Regions from separate parts of the Psychrobacillus sp. FSL H8-0487 genome, predicted to be linked through region 1. Evidence: riboswitches for the same ligand, from Rfam matches in the RefSeq annotation. Region 1 holds a riboswitch; each other region holds the start of a gene.
What was found. A riboswitch is a leader RNA that binds a small molecule or an ion and turns the genes downstream of it on or off. The one in region 1 is predicted to bind lysine.
Positions count from the first base shown of each region.

Region 2: linked by a shared signal. The riboswitch ahead of MHI47_RS13715 (Na+/H+ antiporter NhaC family protein) and the one ahead of dapA (4-hydroxy-tetrahydrodipicolinate synthase) in region 1 are both predicted to bind lysine.
Region 3: linked by a shared signal. The riboswitch ahead of MHI47_RS19255 (transporter substrate-binding domain-containing protein) and the one ahead of dapA (4-hydroxy-tetrahydrodipicolinate synthase) in region 1 are both predicted to bind lysine.
Region 4: linked by a shared signal. The riboswitch ahead of MHI47_RS12415 (aspartate kinase) and the one ahead of dapA (4-hydroxy-tetrahydrodipicolinate synthase) in region 1 are both predicted to bind lysine.

Region 1 is NZ_JBBOZA010000001.1:3,083,421-3,089,115, forward strand. Features, by position in the region: gene MHI47_RS15815 (LLM class flavin-dependent oxidoreductase) at 1-217, opposite strand, end outside; gene MHI47_RS15820 (DHH family phosphoesterase) at 449-1,636, opposite strand; lysine riboswitch at 1,948-2,127, shown strand; gene dapA (4-hydroxy-tetrahydrodipicolinate synthase) at 2,361-3,248, shown strand; gene MHI47_RS15830 (YehS family protein) at 3,576-4,088, opposite strand; gene phoU (phosphate signaling complex protein PhoU) at 4,224-4,883, opposite strand; gene pstB (phosphate ABC transporter ATP-binding protein PstB) at 4,897-5,664, opposite strand.
Region 2 is NZ_JBBOZA010000001.1:2,673,341-2,679,035, reverse strand. Features, by position in the region: gene yunB (sporulation protein YunB) at 1-169, shown strand, start outside; lysine riboswitch at 218-400, shown strand; gene MHI47_RS13715 (Na+/H+ antiporter NhaC family protein) at 758-2,317, shown strand; gene lipA (lipoyl synthase) at 2,426-3,361, shown strand; gene MHI47_RS13705 (YutD family protein) at 3,376-3,717, shown strand; gene MHI47_RS13700 (DUF3055 domain-containing protein) at 3,888-4,154, opposite strand; gene MHI47_RS13695 (DUF86 domain-containing protein) at 4,240-4,701, shown strand; gene MHI47_RS13690 (TIGR01457 family HAD-type hydrolase) at 4,688-5,452, shown strand; gene MHI47_RS13685 (YuzB family protein) at 5,479-5,695, opposite strand, start outside.
Region 3 is NZ_JBBOZA010000001.1:3,755,229-3,760,923, forward strand. Features, by position in the region: gene MHI47_RS19220 (2-hydroxy-3-keto-5-methylthiopentenyl-1-phosphate phosphatase) at 1-41, shown strand, start outside; gene MHI47_RS19225 (methylthioribulose 1-phosphate dehydratase) at 38-652, shown strand; gene MHI47_RS19230 (1,2-dihydroxy-3-keto-5-methylthiopentene dioxygenase) at 668-1,201, shown strand; gene MHI47_RS19235 (heme oxygenase) at 1,278-1,616, shown strand; gene MHI47_RS19240 (hypothetical protein) at 1,633-2,367, opposite strand; gene MHI47_RS19245 (amino acid ABC transporter ATP-binding protein) at 2,391-3,125, opposite strand; gene MHI47_RS19250 (amino acid ABC transporter permease) at 3,144-3,905, opposite strand; gene MHI47_RS19255 (transporter substrate-binding domain-containing protein) at 4,035-4,880, opposite strand; lysine riboswitch at 5,005-5,188, opposite strand; gene MHI47_RS19260 (purine-cytosine permease family protein) at 5,378-5,695, shown strand, end outside.
Region 4 is NZ_JBBOZA010000001.1:2,425,786-2,431,480, forward strand. Features, by position in the region: gene sdhA (succinate dehydrogenase flavoprotein subunit) at 1-970, opposite strand, end outside; gene MHI47_RS12405 (succinate dehydrogenase cytochrome b558 subunit) at 1,020-1,631, opposite strand; gene MHI47_RS12410 (YslB family protein) at 1,917-2,330, shown strand; gene MHI47_RS12415 (aspartate kinase) at 2,445-3,674, opposite strand; lysine riboswitch at 3,769-3,948, opposite strand; gene uvrC (excinuclease ABC subunit UvrC) at 3,990-5,695, opposite strand, start outside.

The DNA.
Region 1 (5,695 bases):
TCTTCGTCCGTGACGCAGCTGCAGCCAGAAGAACAGCGGGCGCGGAAGCCGCGTAATCCTTGCGATGATGTTCTCCTACACCGAATACATCTAGCCCAACTTCATCTGCTAATACTATTTCTTCCACAACCTCACGAATACGCTCCGCATGACTAATTACTTTTCCAGTTTTTACATCTGGAGTGGTTTCCACAAACGTTGTTATACCAATTTCCACTTAATTTTTCCCCCAATCATTATTGCGTTCAATTGTTTATATAAGGATGCTTTCGGCCTTAATGATACCTTATTATCCTATTTATATTCAATCTATCAGTTTCATTGGAGAAAGAGGAATTTGGAAAGATATTCTGTTTCACGGGTAAAAATAACTCGAGAGCGAGTATGTAAGAACCATTCGCTAGTATTCAATAGAGTGAACGCCAGTAAAACTCAGTAACCCTTGTCCTCAAGCGTCCTCTCTCTTCTTCACTTCACTCATTAAATAATCGACAAACAGATCATCCCTTACTAAAGCTGCCTCATAGTTTCTCTTTAAGAAACGTTCGCCATCTTCAAAGCTTGTAAAGGTTTCTTCTAATTCGATTTTATTTTTTTCGAGAATCCAATCTTGATTATTTTTAGAATATAAGATGAACGTGTCATTATTTCTATTTTTATAAAACGAACCGAAAGCCGATTGTTTCAAATTATACTGATTTCTTTTTGCATCTTCTGGTATTGAGGACAGATGGAAAGTGTCCAAAACAAATAACTTATATGCTTCCTCCGTTAAAGTACATCCTGATGCTTTTTGATGTCCTCCGCCACCGAACTGTCCAGCAACTTCAGAAACATCGACATGATCATAAATTGTACGAAGAGAAATTCTTTTTCCTCCCATGATTACAATTGCGATGTAATCGAGATGTGGAAACTCTTTGCCAAGTTCATTACCTAACTCCGAATGATACGTTTCCGCGTAGACCACCCCAGCAATATGGTCTCCCACTTTTGCCTGTACAATCTCTCTTTTCTTACGACGAATATAGCGATCAATCTTCTCGGATTCCATTTTCAATATTTTCTTTTCAAATTCATCAAAATCAAAATGGTCACTCGTACGAAGTCGTTCCATTATTTTTTCTTCAAATTCTTCCATCGATATTAAATAGAACAATGAGTTTAGGGAATGTGCCTGATGATTCCCGTTCTTTTCCCATTCCCATGTATCATACTGTCTAACTAATTCTACAAATTCTGTTACTGCAGCAGTTGGTTCCAATAATTTGTTGGATACAAGGTACTCATATAATAAGGATGTAGCAGAAGTTAATTTGCCTTCCTGATCTTCCACTAAAATATATCCCCATTCATAATCATTAAAGTGCAACGCTGATTTATGATGATCGATTAGTTGTACCTTCCCATTTGCATTGTAAAAATCATTTAATCTTTTTTCATTATCCCCGTTCGGCGTCAAATCCGTTACGAATAAAAATGTATCAGGTTCATCATTTTCTAAAAAATATTCAATCTCCCGATTAAGAGATGAAATCGAATTATAGCGCACCTTTACATTCTCACCAAATGCTAGCTTTGCTAAAATACCACATCCGACACCATCTAAATCATTATGGGACAATAATTTATACATTCTCTTCACCTCTTATATAGTATGGTTTTTACATATTAAACTTATTAATAGAACTAACTTAAAAGTTATTTGGGTCAATTTCAAATTACTTATATCAATATAAAATTGGACTCCGTTGATTGTAGCGCAAGGTGGCGACTCCAGTGATGAGGAGTGAAGCCATATCCGCGGAAAGCGTCCACCTGGAGTGAAGATCAACTTTGACGGATTTTACTACTTAATATTTATTTTACAGGTAAACTGTTGCAATAGTATTAAAAGTCATGTATTATTTTAATAATTAAATATTCTCTTATTTCAATTATATTTGAAGTAAGGATAGAGGCGCAAAAACCATTAGTACACAATTAGAGGATAATGAGATCCTAGGACATTTGTGGAAAGGGGAATTTGCCGAAGTTGAAAGAATCTCATTTTTCTTGAAGCTGGTTCAGCTGTTGAACAAACACTGAATTGTCATATAGGAGACTATATGGAGGGCTATCTTACGCACAGAAATATTACTCTATTTCTACTGCAACAACGAGCCCTCGTTGTTGCTTTTTCGCGTTTACTTAACTTGACTACCAAACAAATCTCAAGTTAAGCCTCCGGTGGATGTCACAGACTTTGGAGTTAATTGCGCTAGCGCAATTCAAAATCTGGACACAATTACACCGAAGTGTAATTGATGAAGCCCTTCTCCCTGAATTTTTAATAATAAATTATAGGATGTGGAGAAGTTATGAATTTTGGACAAATATTAACGGCTATGGTTACTCCTTTTGATCATAATGAGGATATAGACTTTCCAGCTACAAGAAACTTAATAAATTACTTAATCTCCAATGGAACACAAGGTTTGGTTGTGTCTGGAACAACCGGAGAGTCTCCGACGTTAACTGATGAAGAAAAAGTACAGCTGTTTAAATTTACAGTTGAAGTTGTAAATGGTAGAGTGCCAGTTATTGCTGGAACCGGCTCATATAGCACAAAAGCTTCTATCAATTTAACAAAACAGGCTACTGATGCTGGTGTCGATGGTATTATGCTTGTTGTTCCTTATTATAACAAACCATCTCAAGAAGGCTTGTACCAACACTTCCAAACAATTGCTGCAACAACATCATTGCCGATTATGCTATACAATATTCCAGGTCGAAGCGTGGTCAACATGTCATTAGATACCATCATCCGACTTTCAGAGATTCCAAATATCGTTGCTATCAAAGAAGCTGGCGGCAATTTGGATACTATGTCTGAAATTATTAGTAATACTCGTGAGGACTTTTCGCTGTATAGTGGCGATGACGGTTTAACAATTCCGGTGCTATCAATTGGTGGAACGGGTGTTATTTCCGTAGCTTCGCATATTATAGGAAATGAAATGCAAGCAATGATCGCAAAGTTTAATAATGGCAATGTAAGAGAAGCTGCAATGGATCATCGCAGACTATTGCCTGTCATGAAAGCATTATTTGCAGCTCCAAATCCTACACCTGTTAAAACAGCATTGAATTTAAAAGGTGTTCCAGTGGGTGGAGTTCGCCTACCTATGGTTCCTTTAAATGCTGAGGAGCTTACTACTTTAAAGGAAGTATTAACTACACTACCAGAAGGCGTAAAGTCTTAAAAAGAGCGAATTCCAACTACTGGAATTCGCTCTTTTCCCTTTAATTCGTGGACATGAAAGATCATATACTCGCGGTCGATGGGTGAATACTCGCTATCGACCAATGCTTACTCGCGGAGAAGAATGGAATACTCGCGGAGAAGAATGGAATACTCGCGCTCCCTCTCTGATTACTCGCGGACTGCCATGATTTACTGCCGCAACAGGATATATTTCCACTTCTAATCATCCTTTCAGGATGTTGAGGAATGAAATGAATTGCACCATTTCTTATGACTAAACTAAAAAGACGAATTCCCATTACCAATGGAATTCGCTCTTTTTAATTTAACTTCTATATTTAACCGCTAAGCCTTTAAGGAATTTGCGCGCAAAATTGTCTCCGCATTCTTTATAATTACGATGACCTGGTTTTCGTAAAATAGCTCCAAGCTCACCTTTTGAAACTACAATACCACCATCATGCAACACATCTAGCATATCTTCTGTTGTTAATTGTAGAGCTACTTTAAGCTTTTTCAACAGCATATTATTCACGTGATCCTTCTGCTGTACAACTGGCTCCGTATCTGCTGGCTGTTCCGGTTTTGGATCCTGCTTGCCTCTTTTATGCGTGATTAGTCCATTCAAAAACGATTCTAACATTTTATTATTACACTTGATGTGGTTTTCATCCTCTACTACTTCTTCCTCTTCACTTTCCTCTTTTGCTTTGGTAAGAATTTTGAGAACTTCCTCTTTAGTTACTTCCACACCACCAAGTTTAAATACCTCTACCATATCCTTATTCTTTATATCAAGGGCATATCTCAATCTGATTAATATATCATTATTCTCCATTTATAAACCTCCCAATGTCCGCATAAGTAGATATCATACGGAACTAATCATTACTAGAATAGCACAATGTGAGCTAGTATAAAAAAAACTGGAAGAGAAATTTTTCATTTTCTCCACCAGTTCGATTTCATTTGCCTATGAATTGAAATCATATATTTGACCTTTTATCAAATAAGCTGTGCTTTCAGCGATATTCGTAATATGGTCTGCTGTTCTCTCTAAAAAGCGATTAACAAATAATAATTGTACAAGCTGACTTGTTTCTTCTGGATGTTCACTTAGATAAGCAGTAAGTTTTTTATATGTCTCTCTACTATATTGATCTACATTGTCCTCTAAATCTCCCACTTCTTTAGCAAGCAGGATATTTTCCTCTAAGAATGATTGTAATGCTTTTCGAAGCATTTCAATCGATATATCTTTCATCTTTTCTAGATGGGTAATATCTAGTAAAGATTCAGTATTGCCGATTTTAATCGTTGCTTTTGCAATATTTACAGCAAAATCTGCGACCCGTTCAATTTCAGATGAAATTTTAAGGACACCAATTATTTCACGCAAATCTCTGGAAACAGGTGATTCTTTCGCTATCATCCATATGGAGAACTGATTTACTTCTATTTCAAGATTATCAATCGCTGTATCTCCTTCAATTACTTTTAGAGCAATCTCCACATCCTGTGTTTTTAACGCCTTAAAAGATTTTTCTAGAGCGACAACTGAGAGTTCACCCATTTCGATAATCTTACTCTTTAGTTCTTCTAAATTATTTTCAAAGTTTACACGAATACCCATTGGTAACCTCCTATTATCCAAATCGACCTGTAACATAGTCTTCTGTTCTCTGATCCTGCGGGGTGGAGAAAATATTATCTGTATCATCGTATTCTACTACTTCTCCATTTAAGAAAAATGCGGTTTTATCGGAGATTCGAGCAGCCTGTTGCATGTTATGTGTCACAATAACAATTGTATAATCTTCTTTCATATTGGTGATTAGTTCTTCTATTTTTAGAGTAGAAATCGGGTCTAATGCGGAAGTAGGCTCGTCCATTAAAATAATATCAGGTTTCATCGCTATTGCACGAGCAATACATACACGTTGTTGCTGACCGCCTGACAATCCTAGGGCCGATGTTTTAAGACGATCTTTTACTTCATCCCAAATTGCTGCACTACGTAAACTTTCTTCTACAATTATATTTAATTCTTTTTTGTTTTTAATACCTTGCATTTTTGGTCCGTAAGCCACGTTGTCATAAATACTCATAGGAAATAGATTTGGTTTTTGAAATACCATTCCTACCTTCGTTCTGAGTTTGATAACATCATTAGATTTATAAATATCTTCATGATCAATGACAATTTCTCCTGTAATTTTCACACCATCGATTAAATCATTCATACGATTTAGTGTGCGTAAAAAAGTAGATTTCCCACAGCCAGATGGACCGATTAAAGCTGTAACCTCTTTTTCCTGAATAGCAAGATCGACTCCGAATAATGCTTGTTTCTCGCCATAAAATAAATTTAAATCTCTTACATTGATTATAGTTGCTTCTTTACTTTGCTCCATATGCTAAAATACCTTCCCTACGTAATTTATT
Region 2 (5,695 bases), 410 kb from region 1:
GGTAAATGTACAAATAATAGTTCCTCTGGCAAGTAAGATGAGTACGGTGGAACAGAGTATACCTGTGGCAATGGGAATCGTGCAAGGCCAGGTTCCTTACATTTACACAGGAGGAGACGGGGACGCTGCTCCATCAATAGAAGTACCATTGCCATTACCTGAAAAATAAAAATCCTTAAGAATATTGTTTTTACTGCTATACTAGTGGAAATGAATAAGAATAGGTAGAGGCCGCATAGCAAAAGAGTAGTTTACAGGAGAATGACAACTGTGATTGTAAACGAAAGGAAGTTATGCCGAAATTAGATGTTGACCGTCAAGTCAAATCTAGTTGGGGTTATTTTGAACAAAAATAACACTGTCATTTATACATATGTATAAATGGAGAGCTACAAAGTATAAAATTTTTGCTTGAAATTTTATCTAAAAGCCAACCTATATTTATATTAGGTTGGCTTTTTTATATTCTAAGGCATAATGCACTTGTTCATTTTCGTTAGTGTCAGCTCATATCCCATCGAGTCTTGGGATATATAAGGTGTAGGTCATGCAGTCGTTGCGATAGGATGTCGCGAATTCAGACTGCCTACATTGAAGTAGGCACTTATGCATTTCATATTGTCTAGCTTCAGCGCCTAGCCCCTCGAGTCGTTTCAGCCTGATGGTTAAGGCAAAGTACGCCTTTACCGTCAGTCTTCCAACGCTAGTCGGGGCTTACATAGGCGCTTATGCATTTCATTATTAGGAGGAAATTATGATGGAAAATACGATTTTTTCAATTTTACCGCCATTACTAGCGATTGTAATGGTACTTGTGACGAAAAGAGTTTTACTATCACTAGGAGTCGGGATTGTTTCAGCGGCTTTGTTAGTAGAAAGCTTTTCGCCGATTGATTCATTGATCATTCTTTGGGATTCCTTTATCACGTCATTTTGGGATAATGGATTGAATATGTATAATATTTATATATTATTGTTTATATTGTTGCTTGGGGTGGTTACTGCGATTGTTAGTCTGTCAGGAGGAAGTACTGCATTTGCTGCATGGGCAGTTAAACGTATTAAAACAAATCGCGGATCTAAACTCCTTACAGCTTTTTTAGGTATTATTATTTTCGTAGACGATTATTTTAATGCACTTGCTGTAGGACAGATTGCTCGTCCAATTACTGACACTCATCGTGTTTCTCGTGCAAAGCTAGCTTATTTTATCGATTCTACATCTGCACCTGTTTGTGTAGTTTCTCCCGTTTCTAGTTGGGGTGCGTTTCTAATAAGTCAGCTTGGTGTTATCTTTGCTACCCATGCTGTAACAGACTATACTCCACTGCAAGCGTTTATGTTAATGGCACCGATGAATTTCTATGTCATTGCTGCGCTTGCAATGGTATTTTTTACAGCATGGACAGACAATGATTTAGGTGAGATGAAAAAACATGAAACACTTGCAAGAGAAACTGGTGTCCTTTTTGATCCAAATAAATCAAATCCAGGTGATTTACAAGGTAATTTCCCGGAAAATAATTTTGGTAAAGTAAAGGATCTAATCCTTCCAATTGTATCATTAATAGTAGTAACTCTTTTTGCAATGTTTTGGACAGGCTATCAGGCTTCAGGAAAAGTAATGGACATATTTGTTATTTTTGAAAATACAGATGTTCCGCTCTCTCTATTTATAGGTGGGATGGTATCGAGTATTTTAGCTGTACTATTGTATACGCGTCAATTCAAGAAAAACAAAGATGCTAATTTGGGCTTACTGGGGAAAGGAATTATTTCTGGTATAAATTCAATGTTACCTGCTATTTGCATTTTAATATTTGCTTGGTCCCTTTCATTTTTAATAACAGCTTTAGGAACTGGTGAGTATTTAGCTCATCTCGTTACAGATAATAATATTCCGGCAGGGGTTATTCCAGTCTTACTGTTTGTTTTAACAGCTTTTATGGCTTTCGCAACTGGATCTTCATGGGGATCATTTGGGATACTATTACCAATTGGTGCAAGTATCATCATGGTAGTAGAGCCAGAGTTATTACTCCCTGTTTTAGCGGCCGTTTTAGCGGGAGCTGTTTTTGGAGACCATTGTTCGCCTATTTCAGACACTACAATTATGTCAGCGACTGGTGCAGGAGTTAATGTAATCGATCACGTAATGACTCAGTTACCATATGCCATTATTAGTGCAGTCATTGCTGCAATTGGCTATTTAGTATTAGGTCTTACAGGTTCTGTTATGTTTGGCTTTATAACAGTAGTGATCATCCTTATCCTATTTTTCACGATTTGGAATTTTAAGAGTAAGAGGGTATATTAGTTGTTTTAAAATTGGTTGTCTTTGGTATTTGTATGGTTGTTTGCAATTAAATAATATGTTACATTGACAACAGTGTAGTTAGTTTATTTAGAATGGGGTCGGGATGAAATGACATCGTGTAAACCAACGAAAACAGAGTACCAAAGAAAACCAGAATGGCTAAAAATTAAGTTAAATACGAATGATGAATACAAGGGTCTTAAAAAGCTGATGCGTGAAAATAATTTAAATACAGTATGTGAGGAAGCAAAATGTCCAAATATACATGAGTGCTGGGGTTCACGTAGAACAGCTACATTTATGATTTTAGGAGCTATTTGCACACGTGCTTGCCGTTTTTGTGCTGTAAAAACTGGCCTACCTAATGAGTTAGATTTGGCAGAACCAGAAAGAGTTGCAGATTCGGTTGTAGTTATGAATTTAAAACATGCTGTCGTAACAGCAGTTGCTCGAGATGATTTAAAAGATGGTGGTTCTGAAGTTTTTGCTGAAACCATTCGTGCGATTCGACGGAAAAATCCTTTTACATCAATAGAAGTTTTACCTTCTGATATGGGCGGTATTGAACAAAATATCCGTAATATTATGGATGCAAAACCGGATATTCTAAATCACAATATTGAAACGGTTCGTCGACTCACTCCAAGAGTTAGAGCGAGAGCTAAATACGATCGTTCACTCGAATTATTGCGTCGTGCAAAAGAAATGCAACCAAGTATTCCAACGAAATCATCACTAATGTTAGGTTTAGGGGAAACTCATGAAGAGATTCTGGAAGTAATGGACGACCTTCGTGCGAACAATGTAGATATCATGACGATTGGTCAATACTTGCAACCTTCGAAAAAACATTTACCGGTACTAAAATATTACTCCCCAGCAGAATTTGGAGAATTACGAAAAATTGCGATGAGCAAAGGATTCTCCCATTGTGAAGCTGGTCCACTAGTTAGAAGTAGCTACCATGCAGATGAACAGGTAAACGCTGCGGCTAAGCAAAGACAACTGCAAGGTGAACAACTTCTAGCTACTCCAAATAGTTAATGGATGGTGATTGAATGATAATTGCAGAAGGCTTTACATATGAAATTATAGAGGATTATCGCGAGGCGTTTAAAGAAGAAGCATTTTTAGATCGTTATAGTGAAATTTTAACTAAATACGATTATATTATGGGTGACTGGGGTTACGGTCAGCTGCGTCTTAAAGGTTTTTTTGAGGATCGTAGTCATAAAGCTACATTTGATACGAAAATAGGAACGATGAAAGACTATTTATATGAATATTGTAATTTTGGATGCGCCTACTTTGTCGTAAAAAAAATAGGGGTTGCTCCAAAAATTGTTCCTGACGAAGCTATAATAGAAGTAAATGAAAATCTAGAGCAAGATCAACTATGATCTGCTCTAGGTTTTTTCTTTTGCAACCAGATATGGACTATCCCTCAAAAATTCTCTACACTAGTCTGGTTTAAGGATTAACTATTTGTGTAAACTGATATTATTTCTAACTCTACTGTAATAAAAAAGCTAGTCGTGATATGAAACCACAACTAGCTATTTATATTATATTAACTCAATAATTCTCGAAGATAATCTCGTAATTCTACTGCTTCTTCTTCTGATCTATTAAATACATGTTCGAGATAGCCTGGTTCTTCCACATCATCAGCTCCGATAATGGCAGCTCGTCCATATTGTATATCCATTACAAGTACTTTTCCAAAAAAGCGAGAGCTTTGAGAAATAGCTAAATCATATCTTTGGGATTCTCCTGTAAAGCCAACAAATCTCGTTTTAGTATCCTCTACATCATCGTACAAATAAAATCGCTCCACTATGTGACACTCCTTCCTACCTTAGAATTATGGTACTATAGAATAGGAGTATATATCAACTGAACAACAATTAGGAGGCCTTTCCATGTATTTTGTAGATAGAAAAAAAATTGCTTTAACATTGGCTCATATGAACCAATTGTTGAACCTTATTGAAACAAAACAAGATTGGCAAGTAGATGAATTATCTAACTTAGCGTTTGAGCGAATTGGTCATAATATTATTGAATCTATTATCGACGTAGGCAATTCAATGATCGATGGGTTTATCATGCGTGATCCTGGTGGATACGATGATATTATCGATATTTTAACGGATGAGAAAGTTATTTCTGCTGAGATGGATGGACCATTAAAAGAAGTAATTGAGTTTAGAAAAGTGCTTGTTCGCCAATTTTATGCGGTGGACCACAAAAAATTAGAGGAAGTTCTGACGAATAATTTACCATTCTTAAAGGCATTCCCGAAAGCTGTAGAAACTTATTTAGTAAATGAATTAGGGCCAGTTTCTGCCTTTTTACCTGAGGATTCTAATGTTAAATTATAAAGCATACTTTATCGATTTAGATGGCACTGTCTATAGAGGTAAAACACCAATTCCTGAAGCTGTGAAATTCATTCATTATTTACAAAGCAATGGTAACCAACCATTTTTTGTGACGAATAATTCTTCTATGACTCAACAACAACTACAGGAAAAGCTGGCCATAATGGATATTCAAGTAGATACGGAACATATTATTTCATCGTCTATTGCAGCTGCAAATTATATTAATGTTTTTATGCCAGGTAAAGAAGTATTTATGATTGGTGAACTTGGCTTGGAAGATGCACTTAAATCACGAGATATTTCGATTACAACTGGTATGGCAGATGTTGTCGTACTTGGAATTGATCGTCACATTAATTATGAGAAGCTGGCAACTGCCTGTCTTTCCGTAAGAGCGGGCGCTACATTTCTTTCTACTAATAGTGATCATGCTTTTCCTTCTGAGATTGGATTTTTACCTGGAAATGGAGCCTTTACAAAGTTAGTGGAACATTCTACTGGAGTAGAACCAATCTATATGGGGAAACCTCAACCTTTTATGTTAGAGTTTATACAAAAAAAATATGGATTTAGTAAAGAAGAGATGGTCATGATTGGCGATAATTATCAAACAGACATCTTGACCGGAATTCATATGGGGATTGACACAGTACATGTGAACAGTGGGGTAAATTCTACTGCAGAAGTTAAGCTTCAGGCAGAGCAACCTACCTATTTTCTAGAATCTTTAAGCGAATGGACAAAATAAAAAGACTGTGCTCAAAGTACAGTCTTTTAAAATAGAGGGTTGTCCTCTATAAATTGATATATGTTTGCGACAAGTTCGCTTGGGGTATTTGCTTCTACAACTTCACCATTCACAATAGCAAATAAAGTTTCAGAACAGAGGGAGCAATAACTCAGGCAACCATACTCTAAAACGTCTAAATTGGAGTCTTGTTCTAATATTTCAAATGCTTCTTGGGACCCGTTTGCAAGGTTGCTTATACAA
Region 3 (5,695 bases), 670 kb from region 1:
TGATAAAAATTATTGACGCAAAGTTAGGTGTGGAAGTATGACTTTACAAGATAAATGGGAAGAACTTGCAGACATAAAAGATGAATTAGCCGTACGGGATTGGTTTATGGGGACGAGCGGTAATCTTGCTATTAAAGTACATGATAATCCTATGGAGTTCTTAGTGACAGCAAGCGGAAAAGATAAAAAAAAGAGAACAGCAGAGGATTTTTTACTTGTTGATGCAGATGGAAACCCAGTCGAAAATACACATTTAACTCCATCAGCCGAAACATTATTACACTGTGCAATATATCGCGAAACAAATGCAGGTTGTAGCTTACACATCCATACAGTTGCAAATAACGTTATTTCCGAATTATATGGTGACAAAGGTTCAGTGGATTTTCAAGGTATTGAACTTATTAAAGCTTTTGGAATGTGGGAAGAGGATGCCATACTATCGATACCCATTATCCCTAACTACGCCCATATACCAAAGCTTGCAGAAGAGTTTACACCGTATATTTCTGCAGACAAGGGAGTTATACTCATTCGAAATCACGGAATAACTGTTTGGGGAAAAGATGGATTTGAGGCAAAAAAATTACTTGAAGCTTGCGAATTTTTATTTCAGTATCAATTAGCACTACATCAAATACACTCAAAATAGAAAGGAAGATTGTTAATGGCTATTATTAAAATTCAAGGAACAAATGAAACAATTAAAGAGCAAAAAGAGGTAGCAGCATTTTTAGAGAACCAAGAAGTAATTTATGAGCATTGGGATATTAACAAACTACCAGAAAACCTTCGTGAAAAATTTGACTTAAGCGACGGAGAAAAGCAAGAGATTCTCCAAGCCTTCCAAATTGAAATAGATGATATCTCTAGTCGCCGTGGCTATCAAGCGGCCGATATTATCTCTCTTTCAGATTCGAACCCAAACTTAGACGAACTATTAAAAAATTTCGAACGCAAACACCTTCATACCGACGATGAAGTTCGTTATATTGTAAGTGGTCACGGTGTCTTCATCATACAAGGCAAGGATGAACGCTACTTTGAAGTTCATCTTTCACCTGGTGATTTGATATCTGTGCCTGAGAATATTACACATTACTTCACATTATCAGAGGACCGTAAAGTTGTTGCTGTACGCATATTTGTAACAACAGAGGGGTGGGTCCCAGTTTATCAAGAGGAAGCAGTAGAACAATAGAGGTAAATGCTCTTTGTAGGAATAAGAAAAAAGGAATGCTATACTAACTTTATCTAATAAGAAAGGAGAATGTACAATGATTATTGTAACGAATCGCATCAAAACCAAACCAGGATTTGCAGAAAAAATGGCTCCAAATTTCACAAAACCAAGCCCCCTTCAAGAAATGGAAGGCTTCATCAAAGTAGAGGTCGCTATTACTCAAGGACCAACTGAATATGATGAAATGAATGTAAATATGTACTGGGAGAAAGAAGAAAACTTCCAAGCATGGAAAGACAGTGATCTCTTCAAAGAATCGCATAAACGTCCCGAGTCTGGCTCTCCTGAAGCTTCTAAAGAATCTCCACTTTTAGGTAATGAATTAATCATTTCTAAAGTTGCCGCTTCAATAGAAGCAATTTCCAAAAACTAAAATAAAAGTGGAGGACTCATCTTCTGAGTTCATCCACTTTTTTCATGTCTATTCGGTAAATCCCCTTTATATCTCGTAATATACATCCATTTGTTTCAAAAATCCGTCTCATAGGGGCATTTCCTGTGTCTGTACTCCCTACATATATCTTGGCACCTAATGTTTTCAAAAGCTCTAAAGAAATAGCATGAAATATCTTTCCATATCCTTTTTGACGTTGCTCTGGAACTACCCCAAAGTAAAACATTCTACCTTCTTCTGTCGTGCATTGTTCAATATGAGGAATACTAATACCGTAGTTTCTGCCATTTTGAGAAAAGATAAAACATTGATCTCGCCAATTAGTACCTAATTCAAGTTCTAATGACTCCATTATTTGACTGATAGAAAACAGCTTATTCTTGTTCGCTGAGCCACTCCTACATGCATCATACAATCTAGCAAAATCAGAATCCGTAACTTGACTCTCAGAGAGAGCATCTACTTGAAAATCACTAGTATTTTTAAATGGTCCTTGTAGTGTCTTTGTGTACTCTACAATAGACGACACTTTTTTGAACCGACGCTTTAAAAGCCAATCCTCATTTTCTTCATCCATCAGAAGGGATAGATATGCTACATTTTGTTCTTTCCACTCTGTTAATAATTGATCGAACGCAACTAAATAATCTATATTTGGAATATGGGATACTTTATGTTGATCCACAAGCCAGTATTCTCGTTCTTTTTTTATCAGATTGAAAAGGTCCACCTTTCGATTCCTCCATACTGTTATTAACTTAATGTTCGTTTTAAAAATGTTTTAGTTCTTTCTTCCCTCGGGTTGTTGAAAATTTGTTCTGGAGGTCCCTCCTCAGCAATTACGCCTTTATCCATAAAAACAACCCGATCGGCTACTTCTTTAGCAAACTCCATTTCATGTGTCACTATTAACATTGTAAGTCCCGTACTTGCTAACTCTTTCATCACTTTTAATACCTCTCCAACCATTTCTGGATCCAGTGCGGAGGTAGGTTCATCAAATAACATGACATCCGGTTCCATGGAAAGTGCTCTTGCTATAGCGACACGTTGCTTTTGACCACCTGATAGTTGCTTAGGCTTGGCATTTACATAATGATCCATTCCCACTACTTTTAAGTATTTTAACGCAATCTTTTCGGCATCCTCTTTAGAACGTTTTAATACCTTTACTTGACCTACCATACAATTGTTTAACGCATTATGGTTATTAAATAAGTTGAACTGTTGAAAAACCATTCCTAACTTTTTTCGGTAGGCATGGATATCATGTTTTTCATCTAAAATATTCTCTCCACGATAAATAATTTGACCGCCACTAGGCTTTTCCAACAAATTTATACAACGAAGTAAAGTAGATTTTCCTGATCCAGAGGAACCGATGATGCAAATAACCTCTCCTTTGTTCACTGAAAAATCTATGTCTCTTAAGACCTCATGATTTCCGAAGGATTTACTTAAATGTTGAACTTCGATGACATTTCCCATAGATTTCTCCTCCTTCGTTTAATCGATATTCGCATTATTTTTAGGTAACATAAGTTGCGGTGGCGGCTGACCAATCATACTGTAGTTTTCCGGGCCGTCTAATCTTCTCTCTATATATCGTAATATTAATGTTACTGTAAACGTCATGACGAAATACAAAATACATGCTATAAAGAATGGTTCAAAGTATTTAAAGCTTATACCTGCAACTGTTTTCGCTTGAAAATATAGTTCCGTAACACCTATTACATTCAAGACAGACGTATCTTTAATATTAATGATAAATTGATTTCCTGTTGCTGGTAAAATATTTCGGATGACTTGAGGTAGAACAACACTCCACATTGTTTGAACATGATTCATACCAATTGCTTGTGCAGCTTCGAATTGCCCCTTATCAATGGAAATAACACCGCCCCGTACAATTTCTGCCATATATGCACCCGTGTTGATCGAAACGATGAATATTGCTGCTGTTGTACGGTCCATATCTATCCCAAAAGCAAGCGCAGATCCATAGAATATTACCATGGCCTGTACGATCATCGGAGTTCCTCTAAAAAACTCAATATATGCAGAAAGTATTAGATTTACTACTTTTAACAAAATACGTTTCATTTTTCTTTCAGGTTTAGGAATTGTACGAATAACCCCTGCTAGCAAGCCAATAACTGCACCAAAAATTGTACCAATAATTGATATTAATAATGTCATTCCTGCTCCACGAAGGAACATCGGCCAGTTATTAGTAATCATCGAAATAATATATTCAATGCTCATACATTTCCCTCCTTTCTTAGAAAAGCCGCAGACGCTGCTGGCGTCTGGAGCTAGATAGTTAATAATTAGAAAGCATATATTCCATATAAAAACCGACTGCAAAAAGATGCAGCCGGTATCACTTCACCCTTATTCTGCCGCTGGTTGGTTATTGATAGCAGCATCCATAATTTCTTGTCTTTCTTCTTCAGAAATTTCCGCTAAAATTTTATTAATATCTTCTGTTAAATTACTATCTTTTTTCAAGCCTACTGCTACTGCTGTATCCTCTTCTGCCGCTTTAAATCCATCCGTAAATTCAACCATTGCAAAGTTGGCATTAGCGGAAGAAGCACTAATTCCTTCTGGACGTTCAGACACATAACCATCAATAACTCCAGATTCTAATGCTACACGCATTGCAGAGAAATTATCAGATGCTGGTTGTTTTTGCACATCTTTGATTTGATCAATTACACCATAGTGAGAAGTATTTAACTGACCTGTAATTTTAGCACCACTAAAGTCTTGAATAGAAGTAGCCCCTTCAAAAGCTCCACCTTTTTTCACTACCATAACAAAGTTGGAAGTATAGTAGTTTTCCGAAAAGTCGATTGTTTCTTTACGCTCTTCTGTAGGTGACATTCCCGCTATAATTGCATCAATCTTGTCTGATTGCAATGATGGCACAAGCCCATCCCACTCTGTTTTAACGATAACTAGTTCCTTTCCTAATCCATCCGCAATACGTTTAGCAATTTCCACATCATATCCACCAGCATACTCTGCGTTTCCATCAATCTTCACTCCACCATTGGAATCGTCTAGTTGAGTCCAGTTAAAAGGTGCATAACCTGCTTCTAAGCCTACTGTAAATGTATCAGCCGTATCTTTAGCTGTTGAAGATCCCGAAGTCTCTTTATCAGCCGTTCCACATGCCGCTAATAACAATGTAATAGATACAAATATCGTTAAAAATGCTAATCTTTTTTTCATTCTAATTTCTCCCTTTTTATCAATATATGTTCTTGCCTATAAAAAAAGACAACTTGTACAAAAAAAGACCTGAGATGAACTCAGGTCGCAATATGTATAGTTGCCCAGGTCCTCTACTTTTCCCAAATGAGATAGCACACCATTATAAACCGGGATGTTTATAGTGGACAGTCCTGCAATTATTAACTACAGACCCAGCAAGTAATAACGAGTAATATTACAAACTTCGGCGACATTTCCTTCTCCCTAGCATCGTAGCTTCTCAAACTCCACTAAGGACTGTTAAATATCGCGCCTCTACCTCACTACACTAAGTGAGGTTATATTCAATTATGTTTCATAGTTTACAATACACATATATTTCTGTCAACTACCTCAGTATTAATACTTAGCTAGGTATATGTTATAATTAATGGTGGAAATATAAAAACAATGAGAATTTAGTTATTAATGTGTCTACTTACATTGGTAATTATTTTTTAAAGGAGAATGATATTATGAGATCTGTCCAAACTACAGATCACAAAGTAACAGAACAAATGGACTCAGATTATTCATTAGAAAAGGTACCCCGTAGCCAAAGAAATATGGGTTGGTTAAGTATAACCAATATTACATTCGGCATAGCCACTGCCATTTTTTACTTTCAAATGGGTAGTGTAATGGCTCTGCAATTTGGGGCACTAAATGCTATTATCTCCTCGATTTACGCAATAGTAGTTGCCGGTATATTAGGAACCTTCATTGCTTACTTATCCGCGAAATCTGGTATGAATGTCAATTTATTATCTAGAGGCGGTGGTTTTGGCTATATA
Region 4 (5,695 bases), 660 kb from region 1:
TAACATCTAGTTCATGTGGATCTTTATGTGAAAGATCTAGATAAACCATGTTTTCTCCGTTGATACCAAGTTTTTGGTTAACGCATACATCAAAGATTTCGCGTGTTGCAATATCACGAGGAACCAAGTTACCGTATGCAGGGTATTTTTCTTCTAAGAAGTACCAAGGTTTGCCGTCTTTATAAGTCCAAATACGACCACCTTCACCACGAGCAGATTCAGACATTAATCGTAATTTATCGTCACCAGGAATGGCAGTTGGATGAATTTGAATAAATTCTCCGTTCGCATAATATGCTCCTTGTTGATATACGATTGATGCAGCAGAACCAGTGTTGATAATAGAGTTAGTAGTTTTCCCGAAAATAATCCCAGGGCCACCAGTGGCCATAATTACAGCATCCCCACGGAATGCTCGAATTTCCATAGTTAGAAGGTTTTGCGCTTTAATACCACGACATACGCCTTCGCTGTCTTTAATTATTCCAAGGAATTCCCATCCTTCGAATTTAGTTACTAAACCATCCACTTCAAAACGACGAACTTGTTCGTCCAGCGCATAAAGAAGTTGTTGACCAGTTGTTGCACCAGCAAATGCTGTACGGTGCATCATTGTCCCACCAAAACGGCGGAAATCTAATAATCCTTCAGGTGTACGGTTAAACATAACACCCATTCTATCAAACAAACTAATAATTCCAGGTGCTGCATCTGTCATCGCTTTAACTGGTTTTTGATTTGCTAAGAAATCTCCACCATATATAGTGTCATCTAAATGTACTGCAGGAGAATCACCTTCACCTTTAGTATTTACAGCTCCGTTAATACCACCTTGTGCACAAACAGAGTGTGAACGTTTTACTGGAACGATAGAAAATAGGTCTACGTGCGTGCCATCTTCGGCAGCTTTCATTGTTGCCATTAAGCCAGCTAATCCACCGCCGACAACAATCAGTTTACTTTTTGCCATGCTATTCTCACTCCTCAATTTAATAGTAGTTGAACGACTTTAAAGTTTCTTAAACGAATGCTAGAAGAGCTTGTACGCCAACTACAGATAACGCTAAGAAGATAATTAATGTTACATAAGTAACAATTTGTTGTGATCTTGCAGATTGTGTAATACCCCAGCTAACTAAGAATGACCAAATACCATTAGCTAAATGGAAAGTGGCTGAAACAACACCTACAATATAGAAACCTAACATCCATGGGTTAGATAAAATCTCTGCCATCATGTTAAAATTAACTTCTTTTGCTCCAATAGCAGCTTGGAAACGTGTTTCAAAAACATGCCAAGCGATAAATACAACTAAGAAAATGCCAGTAAATCTTTGTAATATAAATAAATAGTTTCTCAACGTTCCAAATTGCTTCGGATTATTTTTTGCAGTAAATGCAATGTAAATTCCGTAAAATGCATGGAACATTAATGGAATATAAATTACGAAGATTTCTAACATTAATCGAAATGGTAGACTCTCCATGAAGTGAGATGCACTATTAAATGCTTCTGCTCCTCTTGTAGCAAAGTGATTTACTACTAAATGCTGCGCTAAAAACAGACCTACCGGTATAATACCAAGTAAGGAATGCAGTCGACGCCAATAAAATTCGCGATCGTTCGACAAAACAATTACCCCCTCAAATTTCTGACTGAAAAGAATGAAAACTATCTCAAAAAAGCAAAAGTTCTCAAAAATTTCACATCATCAAGTTACGTATTTATGACATATCCATTGTACTCTCATCATTTTGGAGCGTCAAGGTATCTTTCCGTATTTTAAAATGGATTCCTTTACCTTTTTCGGATAATAAATTGTTAAATTAATCACAATCTAATCAAGTCCCCATTTGTAATTTTTTTATGATAAAATAAATAGGCAATATTGATTTTTGGAAAGAAGGGTTGCTACTTGAATGAAAAGGAACATTCACATGTAACTTCCTTTGGATATGAGTTACTAAGAGACCATGTGCTTACTTCTATTCTCGGAAAACATGAAAAAGATATATTATATTGGGCAGGGAAAGATTTAGCCCGCAAATTTCCCCTATATTCATTGGACGAAGCTATCACTTTTTTCAACGAAGCTGGCTGGGGCACTTTACATTTAGAAAAAACTACAAAAGACTCCGCTTTCTATACGCTAAGTACATATAATCTACCTCAGAGTGGTCAAAGTAGAAGTCATCGATTAGAAGCAGGCTTTTTAGCTGAACAACAACAAAAGATTACTGGTTTTTTAACCGAATGTTATGACGAAGAAGTAAAAAAGAATGGCCTTGTCTCTTTGCAAATAAAATGGGATTCTAAAACAAAAGGGTAACGGGATAGTCGCATACGACTTTTCCTGTTACCCCTCTTTAATAGTGAAACTATTGTGAAAACCTTTTTAACAGATTCAAATAGTTAATAGAAAATGAATTTTAACATAAAAATATTATACGGATTGATGAGTTAGTGCAAGTTCAAATTCATCATGTAAGGCATTTGCTGCTTCGATCATATTTTGTTGGGGTACAACGACTGACACTTTTATCTCTGAAGTACTTACCATTTTCACAGGAATATTTTCTTTTCTTAATCGATCAAACATTTGAGCTGCTACCCCGGGATTCGATACCATTCCCGAACCGACAATAGAAACCTTTGAAAGACCAACTTCAAAATCTGCGAAAGTAAAGCCTAGTGCTTGTTTGTGTGTCTCTAAAACTGTTATCGCTTCAGACAAGGATTCCTTTTTAATAGAAAAGGATACTGCAGGTTTCACTCCTTCTACGATTGACTGTACAATAATATCTACGTTTATATGATTTGCTGCTAAAGTCGTAAAAATAGAAGCGAGGGAACCATTAAAAGGTACTTCATATTCTATAGTCAATCGGACGATATCTGATTCAAATGCCACTCCACGAACCACTAAATTATTTTCCACATCTACTTCCTCCTTCAAAATCGTTCCTTCTCCATCTTTAAAGCTCGGGCGCACTCTTAATGGAACCTTATAATTTTTAGCAAATTCAACTGCACGTGGATGTAATACTCCCGCACCTAAATTAGCGAGTTCTAACATTTCGTCATATTCAAGCTGTTCCAGTTTACGCGCACTTTCAATATAGCGAGGATCAGACGTGTAAATACCGTCTACATCTGTATAAATATCGCAAATTTCCGCTTCAATAGAAGCAGCAATAGCTACAGCAGTTGTATCAGATCCTCCTCTGCCAAGTGTAGTAATCTCTCCTGCTTCAGATATTCCTTGGAAACCAGCTACAATAACTACTTTATTTGCTGCAAGTAATCCATCAACTTTTGAAGGATCCATTTTCATTACTTTTGCATTTCTATGTACACTATCTGTTATCAGACCTGCCTGGGCACCTGTGAGAGAAATGGCTTCTACTCCAATTGCGTTTAACTTGAGAGAAAGCAATGCCATTGTAACTTGCTCCCCAGAAGATAAAAGCATGTCCATTTCACGTTTGGACGGTGAATCTGCTAATTCGAAAGCCAATTTTGATAATTCATCTGTCGCTTTACCCATTGCGGATACAACAACCACAATATCATGACCATTTTCTTTTTCACCTTTTACCCGATTAGCAACATCTGTAATCTTTTCAGTTGATTCAACCGAAGTACCGCCAAATTTCATTACAATTTTAGTCATGATCATCCGCTCCCTTATTAACTGAAAGGATTAAAAAATGCTTTTCACATATTGTGAAAAGCATTGTCTCATACACGGTCCAAAAAATCTGTCCATGTGAGATAGCCCTCCAGAATATCAAATTCTGACAATCCTACATCTATTAAATGCAGAACCAACAACAGAATAGGAAAAGCTATTCTATGTTTCGGCGAAAAACCCTTTCTTCAGCTATTCTAGGAACTTTCCTTCCTCCTGCTGAGTACTGATGTCTAATCGCACCTCTATCTTCACTTATAATAGTGAATATTAAATTGTTACAACCATAACATATGATTATTCAGAAGACAATACATTTTTCTGATAATGGTCAATCACTAAATCTGCTTGCTTACTCGGTAATCCTGCAGCCATTAACTCTTCTTTGCTAGCAGCTTGTATTTTCTTTAAAGAACCAAATTGTTTTAGTAATAATTTTTTCCTTTGAGGACCAATCCCTTCAATACCATCTAGAGAAGATGCAATTGTATGCTTTCCACGCTGTTGTCTATGGAATGATATAGCAAAACGATGGACTTCATCCTGAATTCGTTGGAGCAAATAAAAACCTTCGCTCGTACGCTTCATTGGAATTATCTCCAAAGGGTCACCATAAATAAGTTGAGAAGTCTGATGCTTGCCGTCCTTTGCAAGCCCTGCAATCGGTATATCAAGTCCTAATTCATCCTCAATAATTTCACGCGCTGCCTCTATTTGCCCTTTTCCACCATCAATGATTACTAAATCGGGTAGTGGTAAATTCTCCTTCAAGACTCTTGTATATCTTCGCCGTACAACTTCACGCATAGCACCATAATCATCATGTTTGGCAGCCGTTTTTGTCTTGTATTTACGATAATCTTTTTTGCTTGATCTACCATCAATAAATACAACCATTGCAGATACAGCATCTGTACCATGAATATGCGAGTTATCGAAAGCTTCTATACGCATTGGAGGTGCAATCCCCATGGAATCACCAAGCTGTTCAACTGCCCCAATCGTTCTCTCTTCTTGTCTTTCGATTAAATGAAATTTCTCCGTTAGAGCTATTTTTGCATTTTTTTCTGCTAACTCGACTAGATTTTTCTTTGTGCCTCGTTGTGGAACGAAAACTTTCATTTCTAGAAGATTTGAAGCTAAGTCAAGATCCGTAGTTAATGGAACATAAATTTCTTTTGGTTTAATATGCTCTGGCTTCGCATAGAACTGACCTAAAAATGTGATGAATTCCTCTTCTGGATCCCGGAAGATCGGAAATAATGACACATCTCTTTCGATAAGCTTTCCTTGTCGGATAAAAAATACTTGAACACACATCCAACCTTTATCAACATGGAAACCAAATATGTCTCTGCTCGTGAAATCATTCATCGTCATTTTTTGTTTTTCCATCACTTGTTCGATATGTGAAATCTGATCACGATACTCTTTTGCTCGTTCGAATTCAAGAGTCTCAGCAGCTGAATTCATCTTTTGAACCAATTCTTTTTTCACTTGCGTATGCCCACCATTTAAAAAGCTGGCTATTTCTTGAATAATTGTCTCATAAGTATTCTCTTCTACTTTTTTCACACAGGGCGCTAAACATTGTCCCATATGGTAGTATAGACAAACTCTATTCGGCATTTTTTGACATTTTCGAAGTGGATATAGACGATCTAGAAGTTTTTTTGTTTCATGTGCCGCATGAGAGTTGGGATATGGACCAAAGTATTTACCCTTATCTTTTTTCACCTGTCTTGTAATAATCAGACGAGGATCTTTTTCAGCAGTAATTTTAATGTATGGATACGTTTTATCATCTTTTAACATAATATTGTATTTTGGATCATGCTTTTTAATAAGGTGGAGCTCCAGTATTAAAGCTTCCAACTCAGATGATGTGACGATATATTCGAAGTCAACAATTTCTTGCACTAATCGGAGTGTTTTACCATCGTGTGCTCCTTTAAAATATGAGCGTACACGATTTTTTAATATTTTAGCTTTGCCGACGTATA